2 regions of the Thioalkalivibrio sp. ALE19 genome follow, and region 2 is predicted to be linked to the other one. Evidence: predicted binding sites of a transcription regulator. Region 2 holds the regulator's gene; the other holds the start of a gene.
The links. Region 2 encodes FliA, which starts transcription of late flagellar genes. Its sites were predicted from a motif close to GCTAAAGTTNNNNNNNNNNCNGCCGATA; they were not measured.
Positions count from the first base shown of each region.

Region 1: the regulator FliA is predicted to act here: its motif matches at 13,365-13,392, upstream of F787_RS0101480 (methyl-accepting chemotaxis protein).

Region 1 covers NZ_AUAG01000002.1:60,268-77,933, reverse strand. Annotated here, with positions in the region: gene mltF (membrane-bound lytic murein transglycosylase MltF) at 1-1,478, opposite strand, end outside; gene F787_RS0101550 (diiron oxygenase) at 1,542-2,402, opposite strand; gene F787_RS0101545 (nucleoside triphosphate pyrophosphatase) at 2,481-3,080, opposite strand; gene oadA (sodium-extruding oxaloacetate decarboxylase subunit alpha) at 3,084-4,931, opposite strand; gene F787_RS0101535 (acetyl/propionyl/methylcrotonyl-CoA carboxylase subunit alpha) at 4,972-6,402, opposite strand; gene F787_RS0101530 (YceD family protein) at 6,597-7,061, shown strand; gene rpmF (50S ribosomal protein L32) at 7,166-7,363, shown strand; gene plsX (phosphate acyltransferase PlsX) at 7,457-8,485, shown strand; gene F787_RS0101515 (beta-ketoacyl-ACP synthase III) at 8,482-9,444, shown strand; gene F787_RS0101510 (CYTH domain-containing protein) at 9,458-9,934, shown strand; gene F787_RS0101505 (uracil-DNA glycosylase) at 9,927-10,592, shown strand; gene uvrC (excinuclease ABC subunit UvrC) at 10,600-12,426, shown strand; gene pgsA (CDP-diacylglycerol--glycerol-3-phosphate 3-phosphatidyltransferase) at 12,433-12,984, shown strand; tRNA gene F787_RS0101490 (tRNA-Gly) at 13,050-13,125, shown strand; tRNA gene F787_RS0101485 (tRNA-Cys) at 13,204-13,277, shown strand; gene F787_RS0101480 (methyl-accepting chemotaxis protein) at 13,453-15,072, shown strand; gene F787_RS0101475 (hypothetical protein) at 15,154-15,678, opposite strand; gene F787_RS0101470 (NAD(P)/FAD-dependent oxidoreductase) at 15,862-17,049, shown strand; gene F787_RS0101465 (OmpA family protein) at 17,058-17,666, opposite strand, start outside.
Region 2 covers NZ_AUAG01000011.1:43,518-57,937, reverse strand. Annotated here, with positions in the region: gene F787_RS0105915 (hypothetical protein) at 1-98, opposite strand, end outside; gene F787_RS0105910 (chemotaxis protein CheW) at 172-630, opposite strand; gene F787_RS0105905 (chemotaxis protein CheW) at 769-1,518, opposite strand; gene F787_RS0105900 (ParA family protein) at 1,515-2,318, opposite strand; gene motD (flagellar motor protein MotD) at 2,336-3,208, opposite strand; gene F787_RS0105890 (flagellar motor protein) at 3,216-3,959, opposite strand; gene F787_RS0105885 (chemotaxis response regulator protein-glutamate methylesterase) at 3,961-5,073, opposite strand; gene F787_RS0105880 (chemotaxis protein CheA) at 5,076-7,388, opposite strand; gene F787_RS0105875 (protein phosphatase CheZ) at 7,461-8,243, opposite strand; gene F787_RS0105870 (chemotaxis response regulator CheY) at 8,279-8,659, opposite strand; gene F787_RS0105865 (RNA polymerase sigma factor FliA) at 8,699-9,460, opposite strand; gene F787_RS0105860 (MinD/ParA family protein) at 9,457-10,281, opposite strand; gene flhF (flagellar biosynthesis protein FlhF) at 10,265-11,671, opposite strand; gene flhA (flagellar biosynthesis protein FlhA) at 11,727-13,826, opposite strand; gene flhB (flagellar biosynthesis protein FlhB) at 13,823-14,420, opposite strand, start outside.

The DNA.
Region 1 (17,666 bases), on a different contig from region 2:
AGTGCCAGGGGGGTGTTGCGATAGCCGTTGGCGGAGGGCTGCACGCGATCGCCGGGTTCGGGAAAGCGCTGCATCAGCTTGTCGTAGTAACTGCGGATATTGCGGGTGTAGCTCACCGGCTCCCAGCCGCGGGCGTAGCCGTGCCGGGTCTGTTCGTACCAGCGGGATTCGGCCAGTCGCGGCAGCCATTCCTTCACGTCGACCCAGCGGTCCGGGTCGTCGCCGTTGTTGGCGGCCAGCGCACGTGCGTCGTTCACATGCCCCAGGCCCACGTTGTAGGCGGCCAGGGTCATCCAGGTACGGTCCGGTTCGGGGATGCTTTCGGGGAGGCGTTCGCGCATCTGCAGCAGGTAGCGCGTGCCCCCGTCCACCGAGGCCTGTGGATCGGTGCGGTCGGGGATCCCCAGATCCTGCGCGGTGGCCCGGGTCAGCATCATCAGGCCCCGCACCCCCGTGGGCGAGACCGCGTCGGGGTTCCAGTGCGATTCCTGATAGGCCACGGCGGCAATGAAGCGCCAGTCGAGGTTGTATTCCTCGCCGGCGGCCTCGAACAGAGCGCGAAAGCGTTCCAGACGGTCATGGACGCGTCGCTCGAAGGTCAGGGTGTCCACCAGGTCGTGGGTCTCCAGGTGGCCGAGGTAACGGTCCAGTAGCCGTTCCAGTTCACCGGTGTCCCGCAGGGAATGCAGGAAGCGTCCGGCTTCACGCTCCAGGCTGGTGTCGCCACGGTCGGGAAACAACCAGACCAGCGGGGTGGTGCCGGCCAGTTCGTACCCGGCGCGCAGTTCGGGATGCAGCCGCTGCAGGCGCCGGTATTCCAGCGATGTCATCAGGGCAAAATCGATCTCGCCGCGCTCCAGGGCGTCGCGCATCAGCTGCGGTCCGGGCAGGGGCAGGATCTCGTGCGCGTCCGTGGTGGCGACATCATCCTGGCCATCCTCCCGGTGCGGGCGATGCAGCATGGGCGGCAGCGATGCCCCCGCGGGGACGCCGATCCGGCTGCCTGCGGGGATGTCCATGGGCGACAGCAGGGGGCCGCCGTTCGCGGAACCCCGCCAGTAGGCCAGGATACGCTGAACCTCGAGAATCTCGGGGCCCCGTCGTAGTCCGGAATCGTCGCCCGGCGGTACCAGAAGACCGGCTCCAAGATCGACGCGACCGGCCCGCAGCAGGGCGTGGACATCCGCGGGGCGTTCCACGCGCCGGACCTCCAGGGAAACGCCCAGACGTTCGGCGAGGCGGTCGAGGAGCTCCAGTTCCAGTTGTTCGCGCCCGCCGTAGTCCGCCAGGTCGGAGCGGCCCAGGGCATGTTCCACGAAGGCCACCCGCAGTTCCTCGCGGAACTGGATCTGCTCGGTGACCGGCGCGGGCTGCAGCCATACCCGCAGCGCGATGGCGACCAGCACCACGACGAACACGCCCAGTTCGATCTGGTGGCGCGTGGAGAGGGCGGGGCGGAGGCGGCGGGTCGGGCGCATGGGCCGAAGGGTAGCGCATCGTGCCGCTCGGGATCCGTGATCCGGATCAGCGGCCGGTTCGGGTCAGCGCCAGTGCAGCACCAGGCCCTGTTCGCGCAGGAGCTGCAGGGCGGGGTCCACGCAGTCGTCGATGAACGCGGCGCGCTGCGGGTTGTTGCGGGCGACACGGCAGTAGTCGGGGCCCTCGGGCAGTCCCGCAAGGTGGTAGATGTCCGGCGTGGGGTAATAGAAGGCGTGCACGAACTGGCGGAACACCCGGCGCATCAGGGGGCGGTACAGCATCTTCTGCCAGTTCGGCAGGGTTTCCATGTGCTGTTCCAGCGTATCCCGGGCGTGGGCCATGTGCCGCGCCTCGTCGATCATGTGCGTGGTGACCACGTCGTGCACCGTGGGGCTGATGGCCTCGCGGTGGCGGCGGATCAGCCGGTTCATGCGGTCGGGGACCTCCTCTCCGATCATCACCGCAATCCAGAAAACCGCCGATTCGAACGGGGCGAAGCGTCCGACCAGCGTGGCCATGCGCGGCTTGGGGAATCGCCGGATCGGCAGTTCCAGGCCGCTGCGCCGCATGAACTCGATGAACATCAGGCTGTGACCGGCTTCTTCGCGCAGTTCGTGCAGACGGTAATTGAGCCGGTCGAGGCGGTCGGCGGAGTGCATCGAGATGCGTGCGATGCGCTCCATGAACAGCCCCTCCAGCCACAGGGCCCCGCTGATGAAGTAGATGAATTCGTATTGCGACAGGCGCCGTTTGAGCGCATCGGACAGGCGGTCGTATTCCGGCGTGCCGTACAGCGAGATGGCCGGCTCCGGGATCCAGAAATCGTCCAGGGACAGCGCCTCCCACTCCACTCGCAGGAGCGGATCCTCGTAGGGCGCGCTGTTGCGGCTCAGATGGTCGAGCAGCTCCTGCGACGAATTCATCAGGGGATCACCGGGCAATGGCTGCAGTCAGTCGCGCGAATCATACCCGCAAACCGCTCCGGGACCAATGTCCCGGATTCAGGTGCGCGGGGGAACGCTCACGCCCGCCGCGCGCAGCAGGGCGGCCAGGCGGATCAGGGGCAGGCCGACCAGTGCGGTGGGGTCCTCGGTGTCCATGCGTTCGAACAGGCTGATGCCAAGACCCTCCGAACGGAAACTGCCGGCGCAGTCCAGCGGCTGGTCCTGGCGTACGTACGCGGCGATCTCGGCGGCGTCCAGATCGCGGAAGGTCACCCGGCAGGGGATCTCTTCCACTTGTGCCTCGCCGGTTGCGGTGTCCAGCAGACAAAGCCCGGTGTGGAAGGTGACCGTGCCCCCCGAAAGCATTGCCAGTTGCTCGCGGGCGCTTGTTTCGTCTCCGGGTTTGCCGAGGATGCGCCCGGCATGGGCGGCGTTCTGGTCGGAACCGATGATCAGGGCGCCGCCGTGGCGCCCGCTGACCGCGCGAGCCTTGGCTTCGGCCAGGCGGCGGACCAGATCCGCCGGTGCTTCGCCGGGGTACGGCCGTTCGTCAACGGTGGGGGCATCGGTGCCGAACGGCAGCGCCAGACGCTGCAGCAGCTGTGCGCGATAGGGCGAGGTCGAGGCGAGGATGACGCTGCGTTCCGGTGATGGCATGGCTCAGTCTCCCGTGGCGTCGGCGGTTTCGACCGTCACCAGCACGCACCCGGCGGTCACCGCCGCGCCGCGCTCCACATGGACTGCGGTCACGGTGCCTGCGGCGGGGGCGACCAGTTCGGATTCCATCTTCATGGCCTCGACCACCACCACCGCCTGCCCGGCCTCCACCGGGTCGCCCGGGGTCACCAGGATGTCCACCACGGTACCGGGCAGGGTAGTGGTGACATCCCCGGGACCGGCCGCCGGCCCTGCGGCGCCGCCGGCGGATGGCGCCGCGGGGTCCGGTGCGGACGTGCCCGAGGGGCGGGTGTCCAGGGTATCCAGGGTGTGCACGCCGACCTCTTCGGGCAGGCCGTCCACGCTGAGGAACAGGGTCCGGTGGCCGTCGTCGCGGGGTCCGCTGCCGCGGATCTCGATCTCGTGGTCTTCGCCGTCGAGCTGCAGGACGAAACGCCGCGGCGCGGGGCAGCCGGGGCGGTCATCGCCGGGCAGGTCCAGGGGTTCCGGGGCGAGGGTCCCCGCACGCCGGTCCTCGAGGAAGCGTCGGCCGATCTCGGGGAACAGCGCGCAGGTCAGGACGTCCTCCGGTGATTCGGCAAGGTCCCCGGCCTCGGCGGTCAGCCGTTCCATCTCCGGTTCCAGGCGGTCGGCCGGGCGTTCTTCCAGCACCGGCTCGTCGCCGATCGCCCTGCGGCGCACTTCGGCATTCACCGGTCCCGGGGCCCGGCCATAGTGCCCGCCGAGATAGCGCTTCACTTCGTTGCTGACATGGGCGTAGCGCTCTCCACCGAGTACGTTCATCACCGCCTGGGTGCCCACGATCTGCGAGGTCGGGGTGACCAGCGGCGGGTATCCGAGATCCTCGCGGACCCGCGGCACTTCCTCCAGCACCGCGTCGAAATGGTCCAGGGCACCCTGTTCGCGCAGCTGGCTGGCGAGATTCGAGACCATGCCGCCGGGCACCTGGTTGACCTGAACCCGGGTGTCCACCCCGGTGAAGCGGCTCTCGAAGCGGTGGTACTTCGGCCGTACCTCGTGGAAATGGCGGGCGACGGTCTGCAGGGCTTCCAGGTCAAGGCCGGTGTCGTGTTCGGTGCCGGCCAGCGCGGCCACCATGCTTTCCGTGGGCGGATGGCTGGTGCCGCCCGCAAACGGTGTCAGTGCGGTTTCGATGTGCCGGCAGCCGGCACGGATCGCCTCCCAGTGGCACAGCTCGGACAGGCCCGAGGTCGCGTGGGCATGCAGATGCACGGGTACGTCCAGGGCGTCGACCAGTTCGGTGACCAGTTCGCGCGTGGCCGAAGGTGTCAGCAGGCCGGCCATGTCCTTGATCGCGATGCTCTGCGCCCCCATGGCCGTGAGTTCGCGCGCCAGCGCCACGAACTGGGCGCTGTCATGCACCGGCCCGGTGGTGTAGCAGAGCGTACCCTGGGCGTGCGCCCCGGTCTCGCGGGTCGCCTCGATCGCCACCCTCAGGTTTCGCGCATCGTTCATCGCGTCGAAGATGCGGATGATGTCGATCCCGCCGGCCACCGCGCGCTCCACGAAGGCGCGCACCACGTCGTCGGCGTAATGGCGATAGCCCAGCAGGTTCTGGCCACGCAGAAGCATTTGTAGCGGGGTGCGGGGCAGGGCCGCCTTCAGGCGATGCAGACGCTCCCACGGATCCTCGCCCAGGTAGCGCAGGCAGGCATCGAAGGTGGCACCGCCCCAGACCTCGAGGGAATGAAAGCCGATGGCATCCAGCTGCGCACAGGCCGGCAGCATGTCCTCGGTCCTCAGGCGGGTCGCGATCAGGCACTGGTGCCCGTCGCGCAGGGTCACGTCGGTCAGGCGAACGCGGTCCATGGGCGGTCCATTGGCAGAAGGGAAAGGGATGGTCGGCTCATCATGCCCATGTCTGCAGGCCGTGATGGGCGGCGATCGCGGCCGCCACCAGCGCCGCCCGGCGGCGCGGATCGGGCAGCGACCGGACCTGTGCCAGCCCGGGTCGGGCTTCGATGAATCCGGTGTCGAAGTGGCCGCGGCGGAAACCCGGATCGTCCAGAATGGCCAGGTGGTAGGGCACGGTGCTGTGTACGCCGCGCAGTTCGAGGTCGTTCAGCGCACGCTGGCAACGGGCCAGCAGAGCGGGCCAGGTATCGGCATGAACGATCAGCTTGGCGCACATCGAGTCGAAATTCGGCGGGATCACGTAACCGTCGTACAGCGCGCTGTCGGTGCGCACTCCCGGGCCTCCGGGCGGCACGAAACGCGTGATCCGGCCCGTGTCGGGGCGGAAGTCGTTCGCCGGGTCTTCGGCATTGATGCGGAATTCGATCGCCATCCCGCGCGGATGGATATCGGCCTGGGTGAATCCCGGCGGTTCACCGGCCGCCACGCGCAGCTGCGCCTGAACCAGATCGATGCCGGTGATCATTTCGGTGACCGGATGTTCCACCTGAAGACGCGTATTCATCTCCATGAAATGAAAGGACCCTTCATGGTCCAGGAGGAACTCGACCGTCCCCGCGTTGCGGTAGCCCGCCGCCTCGGCGGCGCGCACCGCCAGGGCGCCGAGGTGTTCCCGCTGGTCGCTCGTCAGGGCCGGCGACGGGGCGATCTCCAGGAGTTTCTGGTGACGCCGCTGGATGGAACAGTCGCGCTCGTACAGGTGGACGGCGCGGCCGGCGGCATCGGCGAGGATCTGGACTTCGATGTGGCGTGGATTGAGCACCGCCTTCTCGAGGAAGATCTCGGTGCGGCCGAAGGCCCGCGTGGCCTCCGAGCGTACGCGTTCGAACTGCCGCTCCACCGCGGCGGCGTCCTCGCACAGGCGAATCCCGCGTCCGCCGCCCCCGCTGGTCGCCTTGAGCATCACCGGGTAGCCGATGCGGTCGGCCACCGCGCGGGCTTCCTCGGCATCGGCGAGGTTGCCGTCGGATCCGGGCGTGACCGGGACACCGGCCGCCTGCATGGTTGCCCGCGCGGCGACCTTGTCGCCCATGCGCCGGATGACCTCGGCCGGCGGACCCACCCAGATCAGGCCGGCCTGCGTGACGGCCTCGGCAAAATCGGCGTTTTCCGACAGAAAGCCGTAGCCCGGATGCACGGCGTCGCAACCCCGCGCCCGGGCGGCTTCCACCAGTCGGGCGATATCGAGGTAACCGGACTCGGTGTCGGGGCCGAGGTCGACCGCTTCCGCCGCGCGATGGACATGCAGGGCGTGGCGGTCGGCGTCCGTATGCACGGCCACCGGCGTGACGCCCAGCTCGCGGCAGGCGCGGATGATCCGGACGGCGATCTCGCCGCGGTTGGCGATCAGGAGTTTGCGGATCAACATCGCTCTCCGGGCGACCCTGGAAACCGCAGTATCGACACGCCCGGGGGGTGCTCGCAAGTTTCTGTTTCGGTTTGACGCCCTGTTCGCGCGCGCGCATAATCCGCGCCCTTGTACACGGTCCCGTTTGTATGAGCCGCGTCCCCGCCTCACTTGATCCGCAGCAGCCCCGCGTCCAGCAACGCGAGTTCGTCATGGACGCGCTCGTGGCCGGCGATCTGCCGCGTCTGCGTGCCGAGTCGCTGGAGGGCCATCCGCTGCATGTAGCGGCGCGTTTCGAGATCCGGCGGGGGGCGCTGGGCGAGTTGCGGCTCTCCGGGACCATCGAGGGCGAGCTGTGGCACGAGTGTCAGCGCTGTCTGCAGCCGATGGCCTGGCGTTTTCGCCTGACGCCGGACGCGGTGCTGGTGCCGCTGGAGGGATCCATCGAGGGCCTCGACGCCGGTGACGACTTCATCGAGCTGGATGCCGAGGGCCTGTTGCGCCCGCGCGACTGGGTGGAGGAAGAGGTCCTGCTGGCCTGGCCGCTGGTGCCGCGCCACGAGGACTGCAACACCGGTCGGACGGACGAATTCGCCGAGGGCGAGGGACGCGAGAATCCGTTTGCGGTGCTGGCCGGGCTGAAGGACGACCTCGCCGGCCGCGGGGACGACTCCTGACCCGACCGCAGGTACCGGGGCGGGCATTCGCCGCGGTGAAACGCTATACTGCCGCCCGTTTTACGGGCTATCCGTACCAACTGGCTTCAATCTGGAGATTCATCATGGCCGTTCAGCAACGCCGCAAGACCCGTTCCAAGCGCGACATGCGCCGTTCCCACGACGGGCTCAAGGGCGCGACCCTGTCCACCGATCCGACCACGGGCGAGATCCATCGCCGGCATCACGTGACGCCGGATGGTTTCTACCGCGGCCGTCAGGTCGTGCAGCAGCCGGTCGAAGTCGACGACGACGAAGACTGAATTGCAGGACATGCGGGGGCCACGGGGTAACGGGCCTCGTGGCCCCGTTGTTTCCGGGGAGCCCCGGTTCCGGCAGCCACAACGGTACTCGGCATGAGCAGCAGCTACACCATCGCCCTGGATGTGATGGGCGGCGATCACGGCGTGTCCGTGGTGCTTCCGGCAGCGCGGCGGGCCCTCAAGGGGCAGGGTGATTTCCGGCTTCAGCTGGTCGGTGACCGGGAGGTCATCGAGCCGGAACTGGAGGACTGGAACGCGTCCGAGCGCGATCGGGTGGAGATCGTCCATGCGTCCCAGGTGGTCGGCATGGAGGAACTGCCGGCCGTCGCCCTGCGGACCAAGCGCGACTCCTCCATGCGGGTCGCCATCGACCAGGTGCGCAAGGGCGAGGCCCAGGCCTGCGTGAGCGCCGGTAACACCGGCGGGCTGATGGCCACCGCGCGTTACGTGCTCAAGACCCTGCCCGGGATCGACCGGCCGGCGATCGCCACCGCCCTGCCGTCGATGAACGCCCATACCCACATGCTGGATCTGGGCGCCAACGTCGATGTCGAGGCCGAGCACCTGTATCAGTTCGCGGTGATGGGGTCGGTGCTGGCGAAGGCCGTGGACGGCCTGGACAGCCCGCGGGTCGGTCTGCTGAACATCGGCTCGGAGGCGATCAAGGGCAACGACCGCGTGCGCGAAGCCGGGCGCATGCTCGAGGAATCCTCACTGAACTACGTCGGTTTTGTCGAGGGCAATGATGTCTACTGCGGTGACGTCGACGTGGTGGTCTGCGACGGCTTCGTCGGCAACGTCGCGCTGAAGACCAGCGAAGGCGTGGCGAAAATGATCACCAGCAACATGAAGGCCGAGTTCCGCAGCTCGCTGTACTCGCGTCTGGCCGGGTTGATGGCCCTGCCGGTGCTGCGCCGACTGCGCCAGCGGTTCGATCACCGGCGCTATAACGGCGCCTCGCTGCTGGGGCTGCAGGGCATCGTCATCAAGAGTCATGGGAGCGCGGATTCGCTGGCCTTCGCCAATGCCATCCGCATCGCGCGGATCGAGGCCGAGGCCAATATCGCGACCCGCATCGACAAGCAGCTGGAGCGGCTGCTGCGGCAGGAGACGCCGGAGTGAACCACGCCCGTATTGCCGGAACCGGGAGCTACCTCCCCGAGCGCATCCTCACCAACGAGGAACTGGAATCCATGGTCGAGACCTCCGACGCCTGGATCCGCGAGCGCACGGGGATCCGCGAGCGGCACATCGCCGCGGAAGAGGAGCTGACCTCGGATCTGGCGCTGCAGGCGTCGCAGCGTGCTCTGGATGCAGCCGGCCTGAAGGCCTCCGACCTGGACCTGATCCTGGTGGCGACCACGACGCCCGACCAGATCTTCCCCAGCACCGCCTGTATCCTGCAGGCCAAGCTGGGCATCGGTGGCTGCCCGGCGTTCGATATCCAGGCGGTGTGCAGCGGCTTCGTGTACGCCCTCGCGACCGCCGACCGTTTCATGCGCAATGGCGGGCCACGGCACGTGCTGGTGGTGGGGGCCGAGACGCTGTCGCGCATCACCGATTACACCGACCGCTCGAACTGCATCCTGTGGGGCGATGGTGCCGGCGCGGTGGTTCTCTCGCGGTCCACGGATCCCGGCATCATCTCCACCCATCTGCATGCCGACGGCCAGCACCGGTCCCTGCTGGAAGTCCCGGGGGGGATTTCGCAGCCGGGTGACAACCCCGATCTGGACTTTATCCGCATGGAAGGCCGGGCGGTGTTCCGCGTGGCGGTCAATACCCTGGACCAGATCGTCGACGAAACCCTGGAGCACAACGGGATCGACAAGTCGGAACTGGACTGGCTGGTCCCGCATCAGGCCAACATCCGCATCATCCAGGCCACCGCGAAGAAGCTGAACATGTCCATGGATGACGTGGTGGTCACCGTGGATCGACACGGAAACACCTCGGCGGCCTCGGTGCCACTGGCGCTGGACACGGCGGTACGCGACGGACGCATCAAGCGCGGGGACCTGATCCTGACCGAGGCCTTCGGCGGCGGCTTCACCTGGGGCTCGGCCCTGATCCGCATGTAGGGGAAACACCGACATGGGACGCGAAATCGAACGCAAGTTCCTGCTGGCAGGGGACGGCTGGCGCGAGCAGGCGCACCGTTCCTGTTACATGCGCCAGGGCTACCTGTGCGGCAACGACCGGGCGTCCATCCGCGTTCGGGTGGAGTCGGGGGCCGCCAACCTCAACATCAAGAGCGCGACCCTGGGTGTGGAGCGCGACGAATACCAGTACCCGGTTCCGGAAGCCGAAGCACACACAATGCTGGATACCCTTGCCGGAGCGCAGGTGGAGAAGACCCGCCACTGGGTCGATCACCACGGCTGGGTGTTCGAGGTGGACGAATTCCACGGCGCGAATGCGGGGCTGATCGTCGCCGAGCTGGAACTCGACGATGCGGACGCCGAATTCCCGCGCCCGGACTGGCTCGGCGACGAGGTCTCGCACGATCCGCGATATTACAACACCGAACTGGCGCGCCACCCCTACAGCGAGTGGGAGCGGGGTGAGTAACCCCGCGGAGGGGGCGCCGTCCCCGGAACCGCCCGGGGGGTTCGCCCCCGACTGCCGGCGCTGTTCCCGCCTGGCACAGTTCCTCGACGAGGTGCGTGCGGAGTACCCCGGCTACCATGCGGCTCCGGTGCCGTCGTTCGGACCGGCGGATGCAAGCCTGCTGATCGTCGGGCTCGCCCCCGGAATGCACGGCGCCAACGCGACGGGGCGGCCGTTCACCGGCGATTATGCCGGCATCCTGCTGTACGCCACCCTGCACGAATACGGATTTGCCAGCGCGCCCGAGAGCGAACGGGCCGATGACGGCCTGATGCTGCTCGACTGCCGCATCACCAATGCGGTGAAATGCCTGCCACCGCAGAACCGTCCGACCACCGCCGAGATCCGCGAATGCAACGGCTACCTGGCGGCGGAGATCGCCGGGGTTCGTCCGCGCGTGATCCTGGCGCTGGGCAAGGTCGCCCACGATGCGGTGCTGCGCACGCGCGGGCTGGCACTTGCCCGGCACCCGTTTGCCCACGCCGCGGAGCACCGGCTGGATGACGACATCGTGCTGGTGGACTCCTATCACTGCTCGCGCTACAACACCCAGACCGGGCGCCTGACCCCGGCGATGTTCCGGACGCTGTTCGCCCGCATCCGTGAACAGGTATCCTGACAGCGCCATGAGCGCGCCAGAGACCGGATTCGACCCCGAACCCTTCCTCGAGAACCTGACCCGTTCGCCCGGCGTGTACCAGATGCTGGACGTGGACGGGAAGGTGCTCTATGTGGGCAAGGCCCGCAACCTCCGCAGCCGCGTCACCAGCTATTTCCGCGGCGGGGATGACCGCGGTCCGCGCATCCGTTCGATGGTGCGGCAGATCGCGGACATCCGCATCGCGGTAACGCACACCGAATCCGAGGCGCTGCTGCTGGAGGCCAATCTCATCAAGCAGCACCGGCCGCGCTACAACGTGCTGCTGCGCGATGACAAGAGCTATCCCTATATCTTTGTTTCCGGCCACGAGTATCCGCGTCTGGGGTTTCATCGCGGGGCGAAGAAAAAGGGCGTGCGCTATTTCGGGCCCTATCCATCGGCCGGGGCGGTGCGCGAAAGTCTCGCACTGCTGCAGAAGCTGTTTCAGGTGCGCCAGTGCGAGGACAGCGTGTTCGCGCATCGCAGTCGGCCGTGCCTGCAGTACCAGATCGGTCGCTGTACCGCCCCCTGCGTGGACTATATTTCACCGGAGGAGTATGCCCGCGACGTCGAGGCCAGCGTGCGTTTCCTGGAGGGTGACAGCGAGGCGGTGATCGGTGATCTGATGGAACGCATGGAGTCCGCCTCGGCCGCACTCGAGTTCGAGAAGGCGGCGCGCCTGCGCGATCAGATCGGCCGGCTGCGCGAGATCTCGCAGCAGCAGTTTGTCGCCGGCGGCGAGGGCAATGCCGACGTGATCGCCCTGGCGCAGTCGGGCGGGAGTTTCGCGGTGGAGGTGTTCTTCGTACGCAATGGCCAGAACCTGGGCAACAGCGAGCTGTTCCCGGACGTGCCGGAGGCGGCGGATCACGACGAGATCATGGCGGCCGTGCTGGCGCAGTACTATGCCGAACGCGAGCCCCCGCCACAGGTGCTGCTGTCGCATGAACCCGAGGGGGCCGAGGCCCTCGAAACCCTGCTTGGCGAACGCCGCGGGGCACGCGTGCGGCTGGCGTGGTCGCTGCGGGGCGAACGCGCCCGCTGGGTCGACATGGCGCAGCGCAATGCCGAGCAGGCCCTGAAGACCCGGCTGGCCAGTCAGGCCGGGCAGACCGCGCGCCTGGATGCGCTCACCGCAGAGCTGGAACTGGAGGCGCCGCCGCGGCGCATGGAATGCTTCGACATCTCGCACACCCGCGGCGAGGGCACCGTGGCATCCTGCGTGGTGTTCGGGCCGGAAGGGCCGATCAAGTCCGATTACCGGCGCTTCAACATTGAAGGGATCGAGCCGGGCGATGACTATGCCGCGATGCACCAGGCGCTGAGCCGTCGCTTCGCGCGCCTGAAAAAGGGCGAGGGCCGGGAACCGGACATCCTGTTCATCGACGGGGGCAAGGGGCAGGTGACCCAGGCGCTGAACGTGCTGGCCGATCTGGGGCTGGATCACATCCGGGTGGTCGGGGTGGCCAAGGGCGAAGAACGCCGGCCCGGCATGGAAACCCTGGTGTTGAGCGGGGTGGAGGCGCCTTCTATACTGCCGCCCCATTCGAGTGCACTGCACCTGATTCAGCAGATCCGTGACGAGGCCCATCGTTTCGCGATCAGCGGTCATCGGGCGCGGCGGGCGAAGGCGCGCAAGGAGTCCACCCTGGAGTCGGTTCGCGGTCTGGGGCCCAAGCGTCGCACTGCGTTGCTCAAGCACTTTGGCGGGCTGCGCGGGGTCTCCCGCGCGGGGGTCGACGAGCTGGCCAAGGTGCCCGGCATCAATCGTCGCCTGGCGCAGGCGATCTACGACCAGTTCCACGAGGCCTGATCCGACATGTTTCCACGACTCCCCACCTGGCTGACCTGGTCGCGTATCGTGATGATCCCGCTGATGATCGGGGCCTTCTATGCGCTGCCGATGCCGGCGGCGGGGATCGTGGCGGCCATCATCTTTGCGCTGGCCGCGGTGACCGACTGGCTGGACGGTTATCTGGCCCGGCGCTGGTCGGTGACCAGCCGCTTCGGCGCCTTTCTCGATCCGGTGGCGGACAAGCTGATCGTCGCTGCCGCGCTGGTGCTTGTGGTGGACCACAACCCCGGTGTGGGGCTGGCGCTGGCCGCGATCGTGATCATCGGTCGCGAGATCGCGATCTCGGCACTGCGGGAATGGATGGCCGAAGTCGGGACCAGCGCGAAGGTGGCGGTTTCCTGGATCGGCAAGTTCAAGACCAGTGCGCAGATGGTGGCCATCTTTCTGCTGCTGTGGGCCGAGCCGGTGGCGGGACTGTCGCTGTTCCTGATCGGGGAATGGCTGCTGTACCTGGCGGCGGTGCTGACGCTGGTGTCCATGGTGCAGTACATGCTGGCCGCGGCCCGGGACGCCTGAACGAATTTTTCGGATCCGGTGTTGACGAAGCCGGCGCTGTCTGTAGAATACGCATCTGTCGACGGGCGGGAATAGCTCAGCTGGTAGAGCACAACCTTGCCAAGGTTGGGGTCGCGAGTTCGAATCTCGTTTCCCGCTCCAAACGATTTCCCGAAGCCCCGGCACCGCCGGGGCTTTCTGTTTCGGCGGCATCCATGACCGTCGAACAAGCCTTGCCCCGGCTGGGTGGCAGAGTGGTGATGCAGCGGACTGCAAATCCGCGTACCTCGGTTCGATTCCGGGCCCAGCCTCCATCTTCGATTGCAGGCCCGCCGGCTTTATGCTGGCGGGCCTTTTCGTTTGTGGGGTGCCTGCCGGGGGGTTCGGCGCTCCCTTCGGGCATTCAAGGTTGGGGCCGAACGGCCGAAAACCCGGATGGAGGCGCCGGTGAATCCGGGCGCCCGCAATCCATGACCTCGGGGTAACTGCATGCTGCGTCGCCTGTACGACCTTCCCATCTGGCTGAGGCTGCTCGGCGTCATCTGGCTGATCCTGGTCTTCGTCTGGTCCGGCATGATCGGATGGGCGGTGCTGGAGCAGCGTGACACCGCCCAGGAGCAGGCCGGGCATTTTGCCGGCAGTCTGCACGAGATGACCTGGGCCGGACTGACGACCCTGATGATTACCGGCACCATGGATTCGCGCCACGAATTCATGGATCAGATCCAGGAAATGGGCGATGTTCGCGACCTGCGCGCGATCCGCGCCGCGTCGGTCACCGAGCAGTGGGGCGAAGGGACGGCCGACAGCGAACCCCGTGATGCGGTCGAGCGCGAGGTCCTGGATACCGGAGAACCCTTTGTCGAGGTGGATCGCGAGCGCGACGAGCTGCGCGTGGTGAAACCGATCCGCAATCATCGCGAATACCTGGGACGCAACTGCATGGCGTGTCACGGGGCCGCGGAAGAAGATGAGGTGATCGGGGCCACGTCCATGCGTCTCGACATGACCGAGGTGCACGAGGGGGCGACGAATTTCGGGATCCAGCTGTTCGGCTTCGCGATCCTGGTCAGCCTGCCGCTGCTGGGTGCGATCTTTCTGTTCATCCGGCGTTTCGTCACGCAGCCCCTGGCCGAGATGACGGAAGGGTTGCGTGACATCGCCGGGGGCGGGGGCGATCTGACCCGGCGGCTGGACGTGCACGGCGATGACGAGGTCGGGCGCGCGGCCCGGGCGTTCAACGACGTGATGGAACAGTTCCGTTCCCTGATCGGCGCGGTGGTCGGTTCCAGCGGGCAGCTGACTTCGGCGGCCGAAGAGGTCTCGAACGTGTCCGACCGCACGCGCGAAGGCGGGGATCGTCAGCGTCGGGAGATCGAGCAGGTGGCCACGTCGATGAACGAGATGAGCGCCACGGCCCAGGACGTGGCCCGCAACTCGCAATCGGCGACCGAGGCGGCGCACCGCTCGCTGGAATCCACGCGCAGTGGCCAGGAGGTCGTGCAGCGGACCGTAACCGGGATCGAGCAGCTGGCCTCCGAGGTGCATCGCGCCGCGGAGGCAATCCAGCGGGTCGAGCAGGATTCGGAGAGCATCGGCAAGGTACTGCAGGTGATCCAGGAGATCGCCGAACAGACCAATCTGCTGGCGCTGAATGCCGCGATCGAGGCCGCGCGTGCCGGAGAGGCGGGACGTGGGTTCGCGGTGGTGGCCGACGAAGTACGGGCCCTCGCGTCGCGTACGCATGAATCCACGGAGGAGATCCGGCGCACGGTCGAGACCCTGCAGGGGGGCACGCGCAATGCCGTGGAGGTGATGCAGGCCGGCGAGGAACGGGCACGCGCGACCGTGGATCAGGCCGGCGAGGCCGGTTCGGCGCTGGAGGACATCCGCGAGGCGGTGCAGTCGATCACCGAGATGATTGACCAGATCGCCAGCGCGGCCGAGCAGCAGAGCCAGGTCGCCGAGACCATCAACCGCAATGTCACCACGGTGACCGAGGAGGCCGAGCAGAACGCCGAGGGGGCGAGCCAGGCCAGCGATTCGGCAGCGGAACTGATGCGCCTGGCGCGCGAGCTGCAGGAGATGACCCGGCGCTTCCGCGTATGAGGTTTGTCACCCGTCCGGTGGTGGAGGGTGATGCGGGCGACCCGCCGCGGCAGGGCGGGCGCGATCAGCTGGGCCGGGCGGTCAGACCTGGATGTCCAGAGTGGAGCCCGCAGTGTTGATGCCGCGGTTGTCCATGGTTCCGTCGGGCATCAGGGTGGCGGCCAGGTTGTTCTCGGCCGCCTGCTCCTCTTCGCGGGCTGCGAGTTCGGCGGATCGGGCGTCACCGTTGTCGGAAGCACCGCCGACGCTGCTTGCCTCGTCGGTGGCGCTGACGGCGTTACCGCCCTCGGGCCCGTTGATGGCACCGGCGGCCGTGGCCCCGCCCGCGGCGTTCGCCTCCTGGGTGCCGCTGGCCTGAGCAATGCCACGCGCGGCCGAGGGGGTGTCGGCGGCCTGAGCCGACGGGCCGGCTCCGCCCTGGTTGGCGCCGATCGCCGCGGCCTGCCCCGGCTGGGTCTGTTGTGCCCCGGGCGCAGCCTGGTTCGCCTGGGCCGAGCCCGGCTGCTGGGCCCCCGGGGCGCGGTTCTGGTCCGTGTTCTGGCTGGCATTCACGGCCGCCGCCTGGCTGGCCATCGCGGCCGGATTGGGTCCGATCCCGTTGATCATGGGTCGCTCCTGTCGAGGTTGGCCGTCGGCCGGTCCATGCGGGGAGGCCGGGCCCGGGTCGGTGCCCGGTCGGGCGCATGGATACAGCCGGGCGCCTGCTACGTGCTCCTTTTCCAGTATAGAACAATCAAGGGGCAGCGTGCCGCCGGTCACCCGCGCGCGGCTCCGGTAGAATGCCGCCCCATGAATGAAACGACGGAAATCTTCGATGTCGCGGTGGTCGGGGCCGGGGCCGCGGGCATGATGTGCGCGGCGGTGGCGGGAGCGCGCGGGCGCCGCGTGGTCCTTCTGGATCACGCGGACCGGGCCGGCAAGAAGATCCTGATGTCCGGGGGCGGCCGCTGCAACTTCACCAACATGGATTGCGGGCCGGAGAACTTCCTTTCCGCGAATCCGCATTTCGTGAAATCGGCCCTGGCGCGCTACACGCCCTGGGATTTCGTGGCCCTGGTGGCGGCGCACGGGATCCCGTATCACGAGAAGAAGCTCGGTCAGCTGTTCTGCGACCATTCGTCGAAGGACATCGTGCGCATGCTGCTGGACGAATGCGCCACGGCCGGGGTGACCCTGCGGACGTCCACGCCCGTGGAGGTTGTATCCGATCAGGCGCCGTGGCGCCTGCGCACGCCGTCCGCGGTCATCGAGGCCGAGTCCCTGGTGATCGCGACCGGCGGCTATCCGATCCCGCGGATGGGCGCCACGGGCTTCGGCCTGGACCTGGCGCAACGGCTGGATATCCCGCTGGAGCCGACGCGGCCCGCGCTGGTTCCGCTGACCCTGGACGGTGACGCACGCGCGGCGGTCGAGGCGCTGTCCGGCATTGCGCTGGACGCGGTGGCCGAGGCGGGCGATGCGGGCTTTCGCGAGAATGTGCTGTTCACCCACCGGGGCGTGAGCGGTCCGGCGATCCTCCAGGTTTCCTCGTACTGGCAGCCGGGGCAATCGGTGACGGTGGATTTCTTCCCCGGCGAGTCCCTGGAACAGGGGCTGCGCGCAGCGCGCGAAGAGACGCCGAAGCGCCAGCTGCGTCGGGTGCTGGGCGAATGGCTCACCCGGCGGGTCGCCCGGCACTGGCTGGATCCGCAGGTGGCGGAGCGGCCGCTGGAGCGGTTCTCCGACGCCGAGCTGGCCGCGCTGGCCGGTCGTTTTCAGCCCTGGGTGTTCACGCCGTCGGGGACCGAGGGCTATGCCCGTGCGGAGGTCATGGCCGGGGGCGTGGACACCCGCGCCCTGTCGTCGCGCACCTGCGAGGCAAAGGGATACCCGGGGCTCTATTTCATCGGCGAGGTGGTGGATGTCACCGGGCATCTCGGGGGCCACAATTTCCAGTGGGCCTGGGCCTCCGGTCACGCTGCCGGCGAGGTCGCCTGATCCGGGCCTCAGGAATCGGCAGGGGTTTCGAGCACGATGGATACGCGGCGGTTCTCCGCACGCCCTTCCGGGGTGTCGTTGTCGGCCACCGGGCGGGTGTCCGCGTGGCCGACCGCCTGCAGGATGCCGGGGTCGATGCCGCGGTCGACGAGATAACGCACCACACCGCTGGCACGCGCCGAGGAGAGTTCCCAGTTCGACGGGAAGCGCGGGGTCGCAATGGGCACGTTGTCCGTATGGCCCTCGATGGTCACGCGACCCTCATGTTCTTCCAGCAGCGGAAGGAGGTCGTCCAGCAACGCCTGCCCGTCGGCGGCCAGGTCGGCCTGCGCGGTGGCGAACAGGATGTCGTCCTGGATCCGCAGCTCGATGCTGCCGGGCTGTTCGATGACCTCGACGCCCTCCGGCGCGCGGTCGCGCATGTCACGCACCGCCTCGGGGTCGGCCTCCGGTGGCGGGTCGTCCGCCGGGGTCGCCACGGGCGAGGGCGGATCGGCGGCCAGCGGCGGGTCTTCGACCGGTCCGGGCGGCACTTCCGGGGCCTCGGGTGACAGCCGGAACAGGCGCGGATCGACCAGGTTGGAGAGGTCGCGATAGACCAGCTCCACCGGGTCGTC
Region 2 (14,420 bases):
CCGGCCACACTGGTGTGCACCGGACGCACGTCGCGAGGTGGCCTGAGGACCGGGTAAAGCGGCCGTACGGAACGGTCGTGCTGGAGCTCGTCCACCATTTTTTTACCTCCCGCACGGTCTGCCCGTGCATCGGTGCGCCGTCCCGCCCGACCGGGCGAATCCGGCGCCGGGCTACAGCTCCCGCAGCTGCGCCCACTCCTCGTCGGAGAGGAGCTTGTTCAGGTCGACCAGAATGGTCAGACCCGCTTCGGTACTGGTGACGCCCTGGATGAAACGGCTGCTTTCGTCGTTGCCGACCTCCGGCGCCGCCTCCACGCTGTCGGGCGAAATTCGCACCACCTCGGACACCGAATCCACCAGGATGCCCACGTTCTGGTCGTCCACGTCGATGATCACGATGCGCGAGGCATCGTCCGGCTCGCGGTCTTCCAGCCCCATGCGCCGACGCGCATCAATCACCGTGACCACGTTGCCGCGCAGGTTGATGATGCCGAGGATGTAATCCGGTACGCCGGGTACCGGCGCGATGTCCGACACCTTCAGCACCTCCTGGACCTGGAGCACGTCGATGGCGTAGGTCTCGTCGGCCAGGCTGAAGGTCACGTACGGAGCGGTATCGGCCTTGGCCATGGATTCAACGTCTTGTGCGCTCATGCTCATCCTCTTGGAGCGGTCGTGTCCGCCGGGACGGACACGCAACATGGATTCTTTTTCAATGTAACGGCCGACGTCCTGGCGGCTTGAATGCCACCTGGTCCGGCCGGTGGTTCACTGCTGACCGGACTCCCAGTCCCCGGCCTCGAGACTGCCGTGCAACGCCGTCAGGTCCAGCAGGGTCGCCATCTTCTCGCGATCCACGCCCGCCAGCCACGGCAGCCGGCGCCGTTCGCTGCGCCAGCGCAACTGCTCGGGATCGATCGTGCGGGTCCCGTGGATCGCCCGGCAGGCCAGCGCGAAGCGCGAGTTCGCGAGGAAGACCACCTGACGCGCGGTATCCGGTTCGTACTCCCGGTCCGACGGCGTCACGATGGCGGCCAGGTCGATCAACTGCACCCGCCCCTGGTTGCTGTCCGCGATGCCCAGATACCAGGGTGAATGCGCCGGCGTCGGGCGGATGTTCAGCTGATCCAGCGGCGTCACGCCTCCGAGGTCCACCAGGGGAGCCAGCAGGGTCAGTGGCCCGGCTTCGATAACCAGGGCCGAAAACGGCTTTTCCGGCCGGGGATACGTCGGACCCGCGGGAGCTTCCGGCGGCGGCGCGGCGGGGCCGGAAACCGGCGCCGGTTCGCTCGCCGGAACCTCCACCGGGGTGTCCACCGGCTCCAGGATATCGTCGCGCATCAGGCTGCGCGGGCCGGCCGGTGCCTCGGCCACCGGTGTACGCGAATCCTGCGCGGACCGTTCCTCCTTCTGCTCGGCGGGGGCCGGCTCTGGCGCATCCAGCAGGTCACCGAAGTAGTCCTCGAGGGCCTGCGGCTCGGCGAGCAGCGGTCCGTTCTGTTGCCGGTGACGGCTCATTTCGCCTTTCTCCTCTCCCCGTGGGTCCGGGGCAGCCGTCCGCCGATGGTTTCCAGCAGGTCGGCATAGGCCAGCACGCCGCGGGCATCCGGGATCATGAAGCAAAGCGGCTGTCCTGCGCTGGAGGCATCACGGAACTTGGTATCCACCGGAATCACCCCGGACCAGACCTCGTCGCCGTACTGCCGCCGCAACTCGGCCAGCGCCTCGTGCGCCGCGCGGGTTCGCCGGTCGAACAGGGTCGGGATGATGCGGTAGTTCAGTTGTGCCTTGCGCGATTTCTGGACCATCGTCAGGGTGTTAATCATGCGTTCCAGCCCCTTCAGGGCGAGGAATTCCGTCTGTACCGGGACCAGCAGTTCGTCGCAGGCCGCCAGGGCGTTCACCATCAGCACGCCCAGCATCGGCGGGCAATCCATCAGGACATAGTCGTAGTCGTCCTGCACGCCCTCCAGGGCATGGCGCAGCACCAGCCCCATGCCGCCCCGCGTACCGAGCTGACGGTCCAGCGTCGCCAGCGCGGTACTCGCGGTCAGCAGATCCAGTCCCGGGAAGGGAGTCTCGCGTATCAGCCCGGCCGGGTCCGGACGCTCCCCTTCCACCGCCTGATTGAACAGTTCGTACACGCCGCGCGTCGCGGTCTCGGGGTCGTGTCCGAAATACGCGGTGAGCGAGCCGTGAGGGTCCATGTCCACCAGCAGCACACGCTGGTCCGGACCGGACAGCAGTCCGCCCAGGGTCACCGTCGTGGTGGTCTTGCCCACCCCGCCCTTCTGGTTGGCCACTGCCCAGATCTTCATGCGACGTCCTCTCGTGGCTACGGCGACGGCACCGCACGCAGCTGTTCCGGTTCCCGTTGTCCGTCTTCGCGCGGGGGAGCCCCGGGCAGCACCACGATCGCCACCCGGCGGTTTTCCGCCCGCCCGGCCGCGGTCTCGTTGTCCGCCACCGGTCGATATTCCCCGTGCCCCAGCGCCACCATGTCGGCCGGGTCCATGCCCTGTTGTTCGAACATCCTGACCACTGTGGCCGCCCGCGCGGCGGACAGTTCCCAGTTGGAAGGATAGACCGCGGTGGTAATCGGCACATTGTCGGTATGCCCCTCGACGTGAATGCGCGCCGCGCGCGGCGCCAGCACCCCCGCGATATCTTCCAGCACGGGCTCCGCGTCCGGGTTCAAAGTGGCCTCGCCGCTGGGGAACAGCAACTGGCTGGTGATCTCGATCTCCAGCCAGTAGGTGTCCCGCGTCACGTCCACCTGTCCGTCCTCGATCATCGGTGCCATCGCCGATTCGATCTCGGCGGCGACCTCGGCGATCTCGTCCAGCAGGCCCTGCAGATCTTCGTCACCGCGCTCCTCGAACAGACCCGAGGCCGCCCGGTCCAGAGCTTGCGGGCCCTCGTCCAGCAGCCCCGGCCGGATGTCGATGGGCGCCAGCGAACGCGGTACGTCCGCGTCCGACGGTGGCGCGACCACACCGGGATCGCCGACCTGGATCGGCTCCAGCTGCCCCGGGGTCCCGAAGGCTTCCACCAGCGAGTCGGACAGCACCCGGTACTTGCCTTCGTCGACCGAGGAGATCGCATACATCACCACGAAAAATGCGAGCAGCAGCGTCACGAGGTCGCCGTAGGGGATCGCCCAGGCTTCGTGGTTGGCTTCCTCCTCCTGATGTTTGCGCCGGGCCATGTTCGTCCTACCCGTGCACGTAGCCGCCGAGCTTGCTCTCGATATTGCGGGGGTTCTCCCCCTCCGCGATCGCGATCAGACCCTCCATCAGCATCTCCTGGTGACGGGAGCGCTCCTGCACCAGTGCCTTCAGCTTGTTGGCCACCGGCAGGAACAGCAGATTCGCCGAAGCGATCCCGTAGACCGTGGCCACGAACGCGGCCGCGATCCCGGCGCCCAGACGATCCGGATCGGTCAGGTTCTGCATCACCGCCATCAGCCCCATGACCGCGCCCACGATGCCGAGCGTGGGCGCATACACCCCCATGCTCTCGAAGACCTTGGCGCCCTGCAGATCGAAGGCCTCGCGGTTGTCCACGTCGGATTCCAGGATCTGCCGGATCACCTGCGGCTCGGTTCCGTCCACCAGCAGCTGCAGCCCCTTGCGGGCGAACGGGTCGCGTTCCTCTTCGGCTACGCTCTCCAGTCCGAGAAGTCCTTCCTTGCGCGCGATGTTCGACCATTCCACCACGCGGCGAATCATCGCGGCGTTGTCGATCGCCGGCGGACGAAAGACCCACGGCAGCATCTTCATGCCGTGCATGAAGACCCCCAGACGCGCCTGCACCAGGGTCGCGCCGAGGGTGCCCAGCACCACGATGATGAACGCCGCGGCATTCCACAGCGCGCCGATCCCGCTTCCCTTGGCGATGCTTCCGCCCAGCACCGCAACGAGCCCCAGGAGAATCCCGATGAGGCTCAGGATATCCATGTCAGCAGAACCCCTTGACCAGGGCCGGTCCAATCTCCGGCAACGGATACACGTGGTCCGTCAATCCGGCCTCGGCGACCGCCGCCGGCATGCCGTACACCACCGAGGTCGCCGCATCCTGCGACCACACCTGGGCCCCGCAACCCTTCAGCGCGCGCACGCCCTCGCGGCCGTCCGCCCCCATGCCGGTCAGGATGATGGCCAGGACCTGGCCGCGCAGCGCATCGACGGCCGATTCGAAGGCCGCGTCCACGCTCGGCTTGTAGATGGTGCCCGCCGGACTCTCGGTCACCCGCACGCGGGTCTGGGAACCGCGTTCCAGCGTCAGCTGCTGGCCACCGGGGGCCAGCAGAGCCGTGCCCGGGCGCAGGAAGTCGCCGTCCACCGCCTGCTTGATGCGGATCGGGCAGATCGCGTCCAGCCGCTCGGCAAACGCCGGGGTGAAGCTTGCCGGCATGTGCTGGACCAGCACCACCGGGAGCGGGAAGTTCGCCGGCAGGTGCTTGAGCACCTCCTGCAACGCCACCGGTCCCCCGGTGGAGGTCCCGATCAGCACCGCGCGCAGGGAACTGAGCGGTGCCGGCGGACGGGCCACCGGCGGCTTGGGCGTCTCGCGCGCGGTTTCGCTCGCCTTGCGGTCCGCAGCCTGCCGGCGTTCCGACACGGGTGCCTCGGTTTTCGGCCGGTCCCCTCCCGGCGCACTGGAGGAACGCGCGCGGCTGCGCGCCAGACTGCGGACCCGCCGGCGCAGCAGGGCACGCGCACTGTCTTCGTCCCCGGCCATGTCGGAGAAGCGTTTGGGCAGAAAGTCAACCGCCCCGGCCTCCAGCGCGTCCAGGGTCGCCTGGGCACCCTCGGTGGTCAGGCTGGAGAACATCAGGATCGGTCGCGGATGGTCGGCCATGATCTTGCGGACCGCCGTGATGCCGTCCATCACCGGCATCTCGATGTCCATGGTCACGACATCCGGGTCCAGTTCCTTCACGGCGTCGACCGCCTTCTGGCCATCCTCGGCCGTACCCACGACCTCGATCCCGATATCCGCGTTCAGGATCTCCGCAATCCGGCGTCGGAAAAACCCGGAATCATCCACCACCAGAACCTTGACCGGCATCCTCAGCCCTCAGCTCGTCGGGCGGCCCGGCGCGCTCGCCCGCTGCCCGGTACCTGATTCACCAGCAGGGTGACCAGGTCCGAGACATCCAGAATGAGTGCAATGCCACCATCGCCGGTAATGGTGGCCCCCGCCAGGCCCTTGACCCCCTGAAGATTCTGGCCCAGAGGCTTGATGACAACTTCTTCCTGCCCCACCAGACCGTCGACCACCAGGCCGACCTTGCGGTCGGCCGCATGGACCACGACCACATGGGCGTTCTCGCGGGGTTGTGGTTCCACGCCGGGCTTCGCCCAGCGCGACAGATAATGGATCGGCAGGGTCTGGTTGCGCACCACAATGACTTCCTGCTCGTCCACGTAATGGGTCTGGGTGAGGTCCAGATCGAGGATCTCGGAGACCGCCGCCAGCGGGATCGCGAAACGGCGTTCGCCCAGGATCACCATCAGCGCCGGCAGGATCGCCAGGGTCAGCGGCAGCTTCACCCGCAACGTCGTGCCGACGCCGACCTCCGATTCGATCTCCACGGTGCCGTTGAGCTGGTTCAGGCTGGTCTTGACCACGTCCATGCCCACGCCCCGGCCGGAGACATCCGAGATCTCGGCCTTGGTCGAAAAGCCGGCCATGAAGATCACGTTGAAGGCCTCGCGGTCGGTCATGCGCTCGGCCATCGCGGGCTCCATCAGCTCCTTTTCCACCGCCTTGCGGCGTAGCGCATCCGGATCCATGCCACGTCCGTCGTCCTTGATGATCAGGGCGATATGGTCGCCCTCCTGGGCGGCCCCGAGGACCACCGTGCCGCGCCGCGGCTTGCCGGCCGCCTCGCGCTCGTCGGGCATCTCGATGCCGTGGTCCACCGCATTGCGCACCAGATGCACCATCGGGTCCGACAGGGCCTCGACCAGGTTCTTGTCGAGGTCGGTCTCCTCGCCAAAGATCTCCAGATCGATTTCCTTGCCCAGGTTACGCGACAGATCACGAATCACGCGCGGAAAGCGATTGAAGACCTTCTTCACCGGCTGCATGCGGGTCTTCATCACCGACGCCTGGAGATCCGAGGTCACCAGCGCCAGCGAACTGATCGCCTTGCCCAGTTCATCGTCCACGTGCTCGGAGCGCAGCATGCTGAGCCGGTTGCGCACCAGGACCAGCTCGCCCACAAGGTTCATGATCTCGTCGAGCCGCTCGGTATCCACGCGCACCGAGGTCTCGCCCTGATTTCCGCCACCGCCCTGGCCGCCTCCGGCACCCCCGCCGGCGGCACCACCTCCGGAAGCGCCGCCGCGCCCACCGCCGGAGGCGGGCGCCGGCCCGGAACTTTCCGCCTTCTGTTCCTTCCCGGCCGCGCCCCCGGGCGAGGCTGCCGCCGGTTCTGCGGCAGGCGCGGTGTCCGCGTGTTCGGTGCCGCCGGCCCCGGCGGCGGACGCCGAACCTTCCGGAAACGGTTCCGCAGCGGCGGACGGGCCCGGCTCGGCCGGCTCGGCCGGCTCGGCCGGTTCGGCCGGCGCGGTCGGTGGGCCGGCTCCTTTCGCCTGCAGTTCGTCGAGCAGGCTCTCGAACTCATCGTCGGTGATCTCGTCGTCGCCACCACCCGCGTCACCGCCATCCGCGGCCGCGACCTCCGGGGCCGACTCCGCTGCCGTGCCCGGATCCACCGGCTTCGGTGGCTGGTCTCCGTGCAGGCTGTCCAGCAGGGCCTCGAACTCGTCGTCGGTGATCTCGTCCCCGGCACCCACGCGGACTTCGTCATCGCCCGGCGCGTCATCCGCTGCCGGCTCCGGCGCGGACGGCGACTCGGCCGCTTCCTCCAGCGCCTCCGACGGCCAGTCGTCGGCCGTCGCCGGCGCTGCCTCCCCGGCCGGGGCCGCGTCCGGCGTTTCTTCCGCGACCGGGGCGGCTTCGTCCCCGCCGCCGACGGGGACCGTTTCGTTGCGGGCCATGCGTCGCAGGGTGTCGACCAGATCTTCGGGCGCCGGCGTCGGCTCCTGGCCGTCGCGCAGCTCGCCGAACATCACGTTGAGGGTGTCCAGCACCCGCAGCATGGTGTCCATGAGCTGGCCGTCCACCTGGCGCTCGTGATTGCGCAACAGGTTGAAGACGTCTTCGGCGTTGTGGCACACCGTCACCAGCGGGTCGAGCCCGAGAAAACCGGCCCCGCCCTTGATGGTATGGAAACTGCGGAAGACCGCATTCAGCAGATCGGTATCGTCCGGATGCTGTTCCAGGTCGATCAGCTGTTCGTTCAGGCCTTCCAGCAGCTCCCCCGCCTCGATCAGGAAGTCCTGGAGGATTTCGTCGTTGGGGTCGATGGCCATGCGGTCTCTCCGTTCCGGTGACTCGAATCGTCGGCAGATGGCTGCCGGTGCAAGGGGATCCCGGGACGGACCCTAGAACCCCAGGCTCGACAGCAGATCGTCCACCTCGTCCTGTCCTTGAACGACATCCGTGCCGGAATCTTGAGTGTGGGGCACCGCGGGTCCATGCCCGCGGCGGTCCTCCTCGCGCGCGGTTTGTTCCGCCTCCGGGGCCTGTTCGGCCGCCGCCCGGGCATCCTTCTCCAGGCGCCCGGAAGACAGGCGGATCAGCGAGACCAGGCTTTCCTCCAGATCCGTGACCAGACGGATGACCCGCCGGATCACCTGCCCGGTGAGATCCTGGTAGCTCTGTGCCATCAGGACCTGTGACAGCAACCGGCGCAGTTCCTCGGTGTCCTTGCCGGTCTGTTCGAAAAATGCATCGAGTTCGCGCGCGAACTCGCGGAATTCCTCCACCGACAGTTCGCGGTTGCGGAACCGGGTCCATTTTTCGGTGAGTTCCGCGGCACGCCCGGCGAACGCCTCGGCAATCGGCAGGGACGATTCCACCGCATTCAGGGTTTCGTGCGTGGCCTGTTCGGTCTGGGTCACCACGTAACTCAGACGCTCGCGCGCATCCGGAATCTCGTCCTGCGCCAGCTCGACCAGACGCGAATCGCCCCGGAAGCTCTCCAGTGCCTCGTGCAGTTCGCGGGTCAGCTTGCCCAGTTCGTCGAACAGTTCGCGTTCATAAGGCCGCGCGAGCTCCTGGATCAGGCGGCGCGAAGCCTCCTCGTCACCGCCTTCCAGAGCGCCCACCAGCTCCCGCGCCAGCGCGAGCCGGTCTTCCCCGGAGGCATTCTCTTGTTCGGTCATCGGGTCTCTCTTGCCGTGTCAGCCGGTCGCGGTATTCAGCCTTTAGCTTCAATACGTTCGAAGATCTTTTCGATCTTCTCCTTGAGTGTCTCGGCCGTGAAGGGCTTCACAATGTAACCGTTCACGCCGGCCTCTGCCGCCTCCACGATCTGATCGCGCTTGGCTTCGGCCGTGACCATCAGCACCGGCAACGATTTCAGCCGCTCGTCCTTGCGCACCTCGCGCAGGAGGTCGATGCCCGGCATGTTGGGCATGTTCCAGTCGGTGATCAGAAAATCGAAGTCGCCGTTCTGCAGCATCGGCAGGGCGGTGCTCCCGTCGTCGGCCTCCATGGTGTTGTTGAAGCCAAGATCCCGCAGGAGATTCTTGATGATGCGCCGCATCGTGGAGAAGTCGTCCACGATCAGGATTTTCATACCCTTGTCCACAGTTCGCTCCGGGAATGTGTTTGAACCTTAGAATATCTGCAGGGACTCGACGTCTTCGAGCCACGAGCCCAGACGCGCCCGCAGACGGTGCACCGCCTGGCTGCGGATCTGGCTGACGCGCGATTCGGTCACGTCCAGCACGGCACCGATCTCGCGCAGGTTGAGTTCTTCGGTGTAGTACAGGTTGAGCACCAGTCGTTCGCGCTCGGGCAGATCGCCCAGTGCGTCGGCCAGTTCCTCGCGGAACTCCCCGGCCTCGATGCGCCGCGACGGGGACTGCTCCTGCCCTTCCAGCACGCGATCCGCCTCGCCCTCCGGGCCGCCCACCTCGTCCAGCGCGAACAGATGGGCACCGGCATGATCATCCAGCATCTGGTAGTACGTTTCCACCGGGACGCCCAGCTCCTCGGCGATCTCCGGGGCGCGGGCGGCGCGGCCCTCGCGGGCCTCCACCGTCTGCATCGCCTCGGAGATCCGCCGGCTGTTGCGGTGCACCGAGCGCGGCGTCCAGTCGCTGCGACGCAGCTCGTCGATCATCGCCCCGCGGATGCGGATCCCGGCGTAGGTGGCGAAGGTCGCCCCCTGGCCGCCTTCGAACTGCCGCGCGGCCTCGATCAGCCCCACCATGCCCGCCTGCACCAGGTCATCCACCTGAACCGAGGCCGGCAGCCGGGCCATCAGGTGATGGGCGATCCGATTCACCAGCTCGACGTGGTCCGCGACCAGCTGGTCCGGTCCGCCGGTCCCCGCCCGGGCGTATCCTGCAAGTCTGTTCTTTGGCGTGTTCATGCGCTTTGCAGCATCCTTTCGACGAAGAACCCAACTCCCCCGCTGGCGCCGCGGGCCACCGGCCAGCCGTCGACCTTGCGCGCCAGCTCGAGGAACGCCCGTCCCGCCGGGCTGCCCGGGGACTGCTGCACCACCGGCGCCCGTTTCTGCACCGCCTGGCGCAGGGCATCATCCAGCGGAATCACGCCCACCAGATCCAGTATGACCTCCGGCAGATAGGTGGAACAAACCGCCTGCAGCTTCTGCATCACCCGTTCCGCCCCGGCTCGGCCCTGCACCATGTTCGCGACCACGCGGAACCGGTTCACGCCATGATCCCGATGCAGGACCTTGATCAGCGCATAGGCGTCGGTCATCGATGCCGGCTCGTCGGTGACCACCACCAGGGTCTCCTGCACGGCCTGACAGAAACTGGTCACCGACTCCTGCAACCCGGCCGCGGTATCCACCACCAGTACGTCCAGCGGTCGCGTATACATGCTGAAGGCCTGGATCAGACCGTGATGTTCCGGCCGGCTCAGGTTGGCCATGGTCGCGATCCCGGACGCGGAAGGCACCACGCGGATTCCCTCCGGGCCCTCGATGATCACGTCTTCCAGATCCTCGACGTCCCCGGTCACCAGGTCGTGCAGCGTCCGCTGCGGACGCAGGCCCAGCAGTACATCGACATTCGCGAGCCCCAGATCCGCATCGAACAGCATGACCTCGCGTCCCAGACGGGCCAGTCCGACCGACAGGTTGACCGAGACATTGGTCTTGCCGACCCCGCCCTTGCCCGAGGCCACCGCGACCACCTTCAGGGGCTTAGTGTTGTGTGACATGACGTCCCTTCAGCACCGGTTGAATCATTTCCAGCGGGGCGGGCTCCTCGCCCGCGGCCGGCTCGTCCGCGGATCGCGGTCGCCGCGCCTCGCGTTCCGTCGCCTGGCGCCGCCGCCAGGCCTGCATCGCCTCGTCGACCCAGGCATCGGCCGCCCCGTGCTCGGGTTCCTCCTGTAGCGCCAGGCGGGTCAGATGTCCGGTATCCACGCGATGGAAGTCCTCGGCGATGCGCTGGCCGTCGCTCATGAACGCAACACCCAGCGGCTGGTCCAGCAGTACCGAAAGCACCTCGCCCAGCTGTTCCGCCTCGTCCAGCTTGGTCAGTACCAGGGCCGAGGGTTCCGTGGGGGCAAATGCCTCCAGCACCCGCCGCAGGGCCATCCCCTGGGTGGTGGCCGCGATCACCAGCCAGGTCTCCGCGCGCACGTCGGCGGGCATGTCCGTCAGCAGGGGTTCGCGCGGGGCGGTACGCGGCGACTGTCCGGCGGTATCCACCAGGATCAGGTGCCCGCTGCCCGCCGAGCGCCGCGCCATCTCGCGCAGCTCGGCCTCCGTCTCCACCACACGCACCGCGGTTCCCGCCATCTGGCCGAAGGCCTGCAACTGCCGCGTCGCGCCGATGCGCTGCGCGTCCATGGTGACCAGGGTGACCGAATCCGGCCCCATGCGGCGGATCTGGCGCAGTGCAATCCGGGCAATGGTGGTGGTCTTGCCGACCCCGGTCGGTCCCTCCAGCGCGAGCACCCCGCCCTCGTCGAGGATCGAGGCGCGCGCGGTGACGATGGCACCCGACAGGCGTGCCCGCAGGCGCTCCCATGCCTCCTCCGAGCTGTGATCGTCGAGGATGCTGCCGGCCAGGCTGCGCGCCAGCGGCTCGCGGAAGCCCAGATCCATCAGCCGCGCCTTGCATTCGGCCGCCAGTGGATGCCGCGCCGCCCAGCGGGCCTGCTCGTTCTCTTCGTACTGCCGCGTCAGCAGACTGCGCAGATCCCGCAGTTCCTGACGCATCGCGGACACCTCGGGGTCGGTGGGCCATTGCGGGGCCGGCCGCTGCCGGGACCCGGCAGCCGATCCCCCGCCGGCGGAAGCCGCCGCGGGCTCCGGCGCGCGCGAGTGCTCACCACGTGGCGCCGATTCATCGCGCACACCCTGGCGCATCGATTCCCGGGCGGAGCGTGCCCCGCTGCCGGCGTCGTCCTGCCGCGGGGCACCCCGGCCGTCACCCTCTGCCGTTCCGGCGGGCTCCTCGCCGCCATCGAGGGCCGCGACCACCTCCAGCCAGCCGTCGACCCGGCGGCTGGACAGGATCACGGCGTCCTCGCCCTGCTCCTCGCGGACCTGGCGCATCGCGTCGCGCATGTCCCGTGCCCGGTATCGTCTGACATTCATCGTTCGCTCTCCCGCCGATCGTTGACTGGTGCTTCAGGCCATGCCCGTTCGCACATCACGCCGACTTCTTGTCTGCTTCATCCTGTCCCACCGTGGCCACCACCCGGATCCGCCGGTTGTCCGGGATCTCGGTGAATGCGAGGACGGTCAGGTTGCGCACCGCGCCCCGCAGCCACCCGGCGATCCAGGAGCGGATTTCCGGGGCCACCACCAGCACCGCCGGCTGTCCCGCCGCCTCCTGACGCTGGGCGGCCTCGCCCACCGATCGTTGCAGGCGTTCGGCCAGGCCCGGCTCCAGTCCGACGGTGTCGCCATTGCTGCCCTGCAGAGACTTATGCAAGAGCTGTTCCAACGAGGGGTCGAGGGCGATCAGGGGCAGTTCCTCCTCCGGTCCCACCAGGTCCTGGACGATGGAGCGCGACAGGGCGACCCGCACTGCGGCGGTCAAAGTGCCGGGATCCTGACTCTTGGCACCCTCCTCTGCCAGGGTTTCGGCGATCGTGCGCAGATCGCGGATGGAGACCTGTTCGGCCAGCAGGTTCTGCAGCACCTTCAGGATCACGCTCAGCGACAGCGTCTTCGGCACCAGGTTTTCCACCAGCTTGGGCGAACGCTGCGCCAGCTGGTCCAGCAGGTGCTGGGCCTCCTCGTGGCCGATCAGCCGGTGCGCGTTTTCGCGGAACACCTGCGACAGATGGGTCGCGATCACCGTGGACACGTCCACCACGGTGTACCCCGCCCCCTGCGCCTGTTCGCGGTTTTCCGGGTCGATCCACAGGGCATCCAGGTTGAACGTCGGATCCTTGGTCGGCGTCCCCGGTACCTCGCCGAAGACCTCGCCCGGGTTGATCGCCAGCTCCTTGTCCGGGAAAACCTCGGCCTCGGCGACGGTCACGCCCAGCAGGGCGATGCGGTAGGTGTTCGGACTCAGTTCGAGGTTGTCGCGGATATGCACCGGCTGCAGCAGGAAGCCCAGCTCCTGCGACAGCTTGCGGCGCACACCCTTGATCCGCCCCATCAGCTGCCCGTCCTGGGTCCGGTCCACCAGCGGGATCAGGCGGTAGCCGACCTCCAGCGACACCAGGTCCACCGGCGGCACGTCTTCCCAGGACAGCTCGCGGTTCTCCGGCGAGGGTTCCTGCTCGGCCTCCGGCAGACGCTCCACCTCGGCCGCCTCCTCGCGACGCTGGCGCGACATCAGATAGCCACCCCCGGCGGCCAGCGAGGCCAGGCCGAGGAACACCGCATTGGGCATCCCCGGCACCATGCCCAGCGATGCGATCACCCCGCCGACCACGTACATCACGCGCGGGTTGGAGAACATCTGCCCGACCACCTGCTGGCCCATGTCCTGGGTGGTGGACACCCGCGTCACGATGATGGCCGTGGCCGAGGACAGCACCAGCGACGGGATCTGCGCGACCAGCCCGTCGCCAATGGTCAGCAACACATAGTTGGTGGCGGCATCGCCGATCGACATCCCGTGCTGCAGGGCGCCGATGGTCAGTCCGCCGATGATGTTCACGAACAGGATCAGGATCCCGGCGATGGCGTCGCCGCGCACGAACTTCGAGGCCCCGTCCATGGAACCGTAGAAATCGGCCTCCTGGGCGATCTCGTCACGCCGCCGGCGCGCCTCCTCCTGCGTCAGAAGTCCCGCATTGAGGTCGGCGTCGATCGCCATCTGCTTGCCCGGCATGGAGTCCAGGGTGAAGCGGGCGCTGACCTCGGACACGCGCCCCGCGCCCTTGGTCACCACCACGAAGTTGATGATGATCAGGATCGCGAACACCACCAGGCCGACCGCGTAGTTGCCGCCGACCACGAAGTCGCCGAAGGCCTGGATGACCTGCCCGGCCGCGTCCGTCCCGGTGTGCCCTTCCAGCAGGATCACCCGGGTGGAGGCGATGTTCAGCGCCAGACGCAGGAGCGTGGCCACCAGCAGTACCGTGGGAAACACCGCGAATTCCAGCGGCCGCGGGGTGTACACCGCGACCATGATCACCACCAGCGACAGCGCAATGTTGAAGGTGAACAGCACGTCCAGCGCCACCGGCGGCAGCGGCAGCACCATCATCGACAGCATCGCGATCAGCAGCAGCGGGGCGCCCAGCCCCCAGCGGCCCATGCCGCTCAGGCGATCGAGGAAGCTCATGCGTCATCCTCCCGGCGCCGGCCGTGGCGTCCCTGGTGGGGATCGAGATATTCGTCCGGCACCGGCAGGTCGTCCGGCATGTCCACGCCCTGGTCGGCCCGCTTGAGCTGATACACGTAGGCGAGGATGCGCGCCACGGCCACGAACAGGCCGTCGGGAATCTCGCGGTCCAGGTCGGTGGTGAAATACAGTGCGCGCGCCACCTTCGGTGCCTCGACCCGAATGATGTCGTGCTCGTCGGCGATCTCGCGGATATTCGCCGCGACCTCGTCGACGCCCTTGGCCACCACCTTCGGCGCCGACATCTTCGAGGCCTCGTAGACGATCGCCACGGCATAGTGCGTGGGGTTGGTGATCACCACGTCGGCCTTCGGCACCTCTTCCATCATCCGGCGCTGGGCCATTTCCTGCTGTTGCTGGCGGATCTTCTGCTTGACCTCGGGCTTGCCGTCGGTCTCCTTGTACTCGTCCTTGAGCTCCTGCCGCGTCATCCGCAGCTGCTTCTGGTGATTCCACATCTGGAACGGCGCGTCGATCGCCGCGACGATGATCAGCGCCGCCGACACCGCGATGAAGGTGCCGAGCGCGATCTGG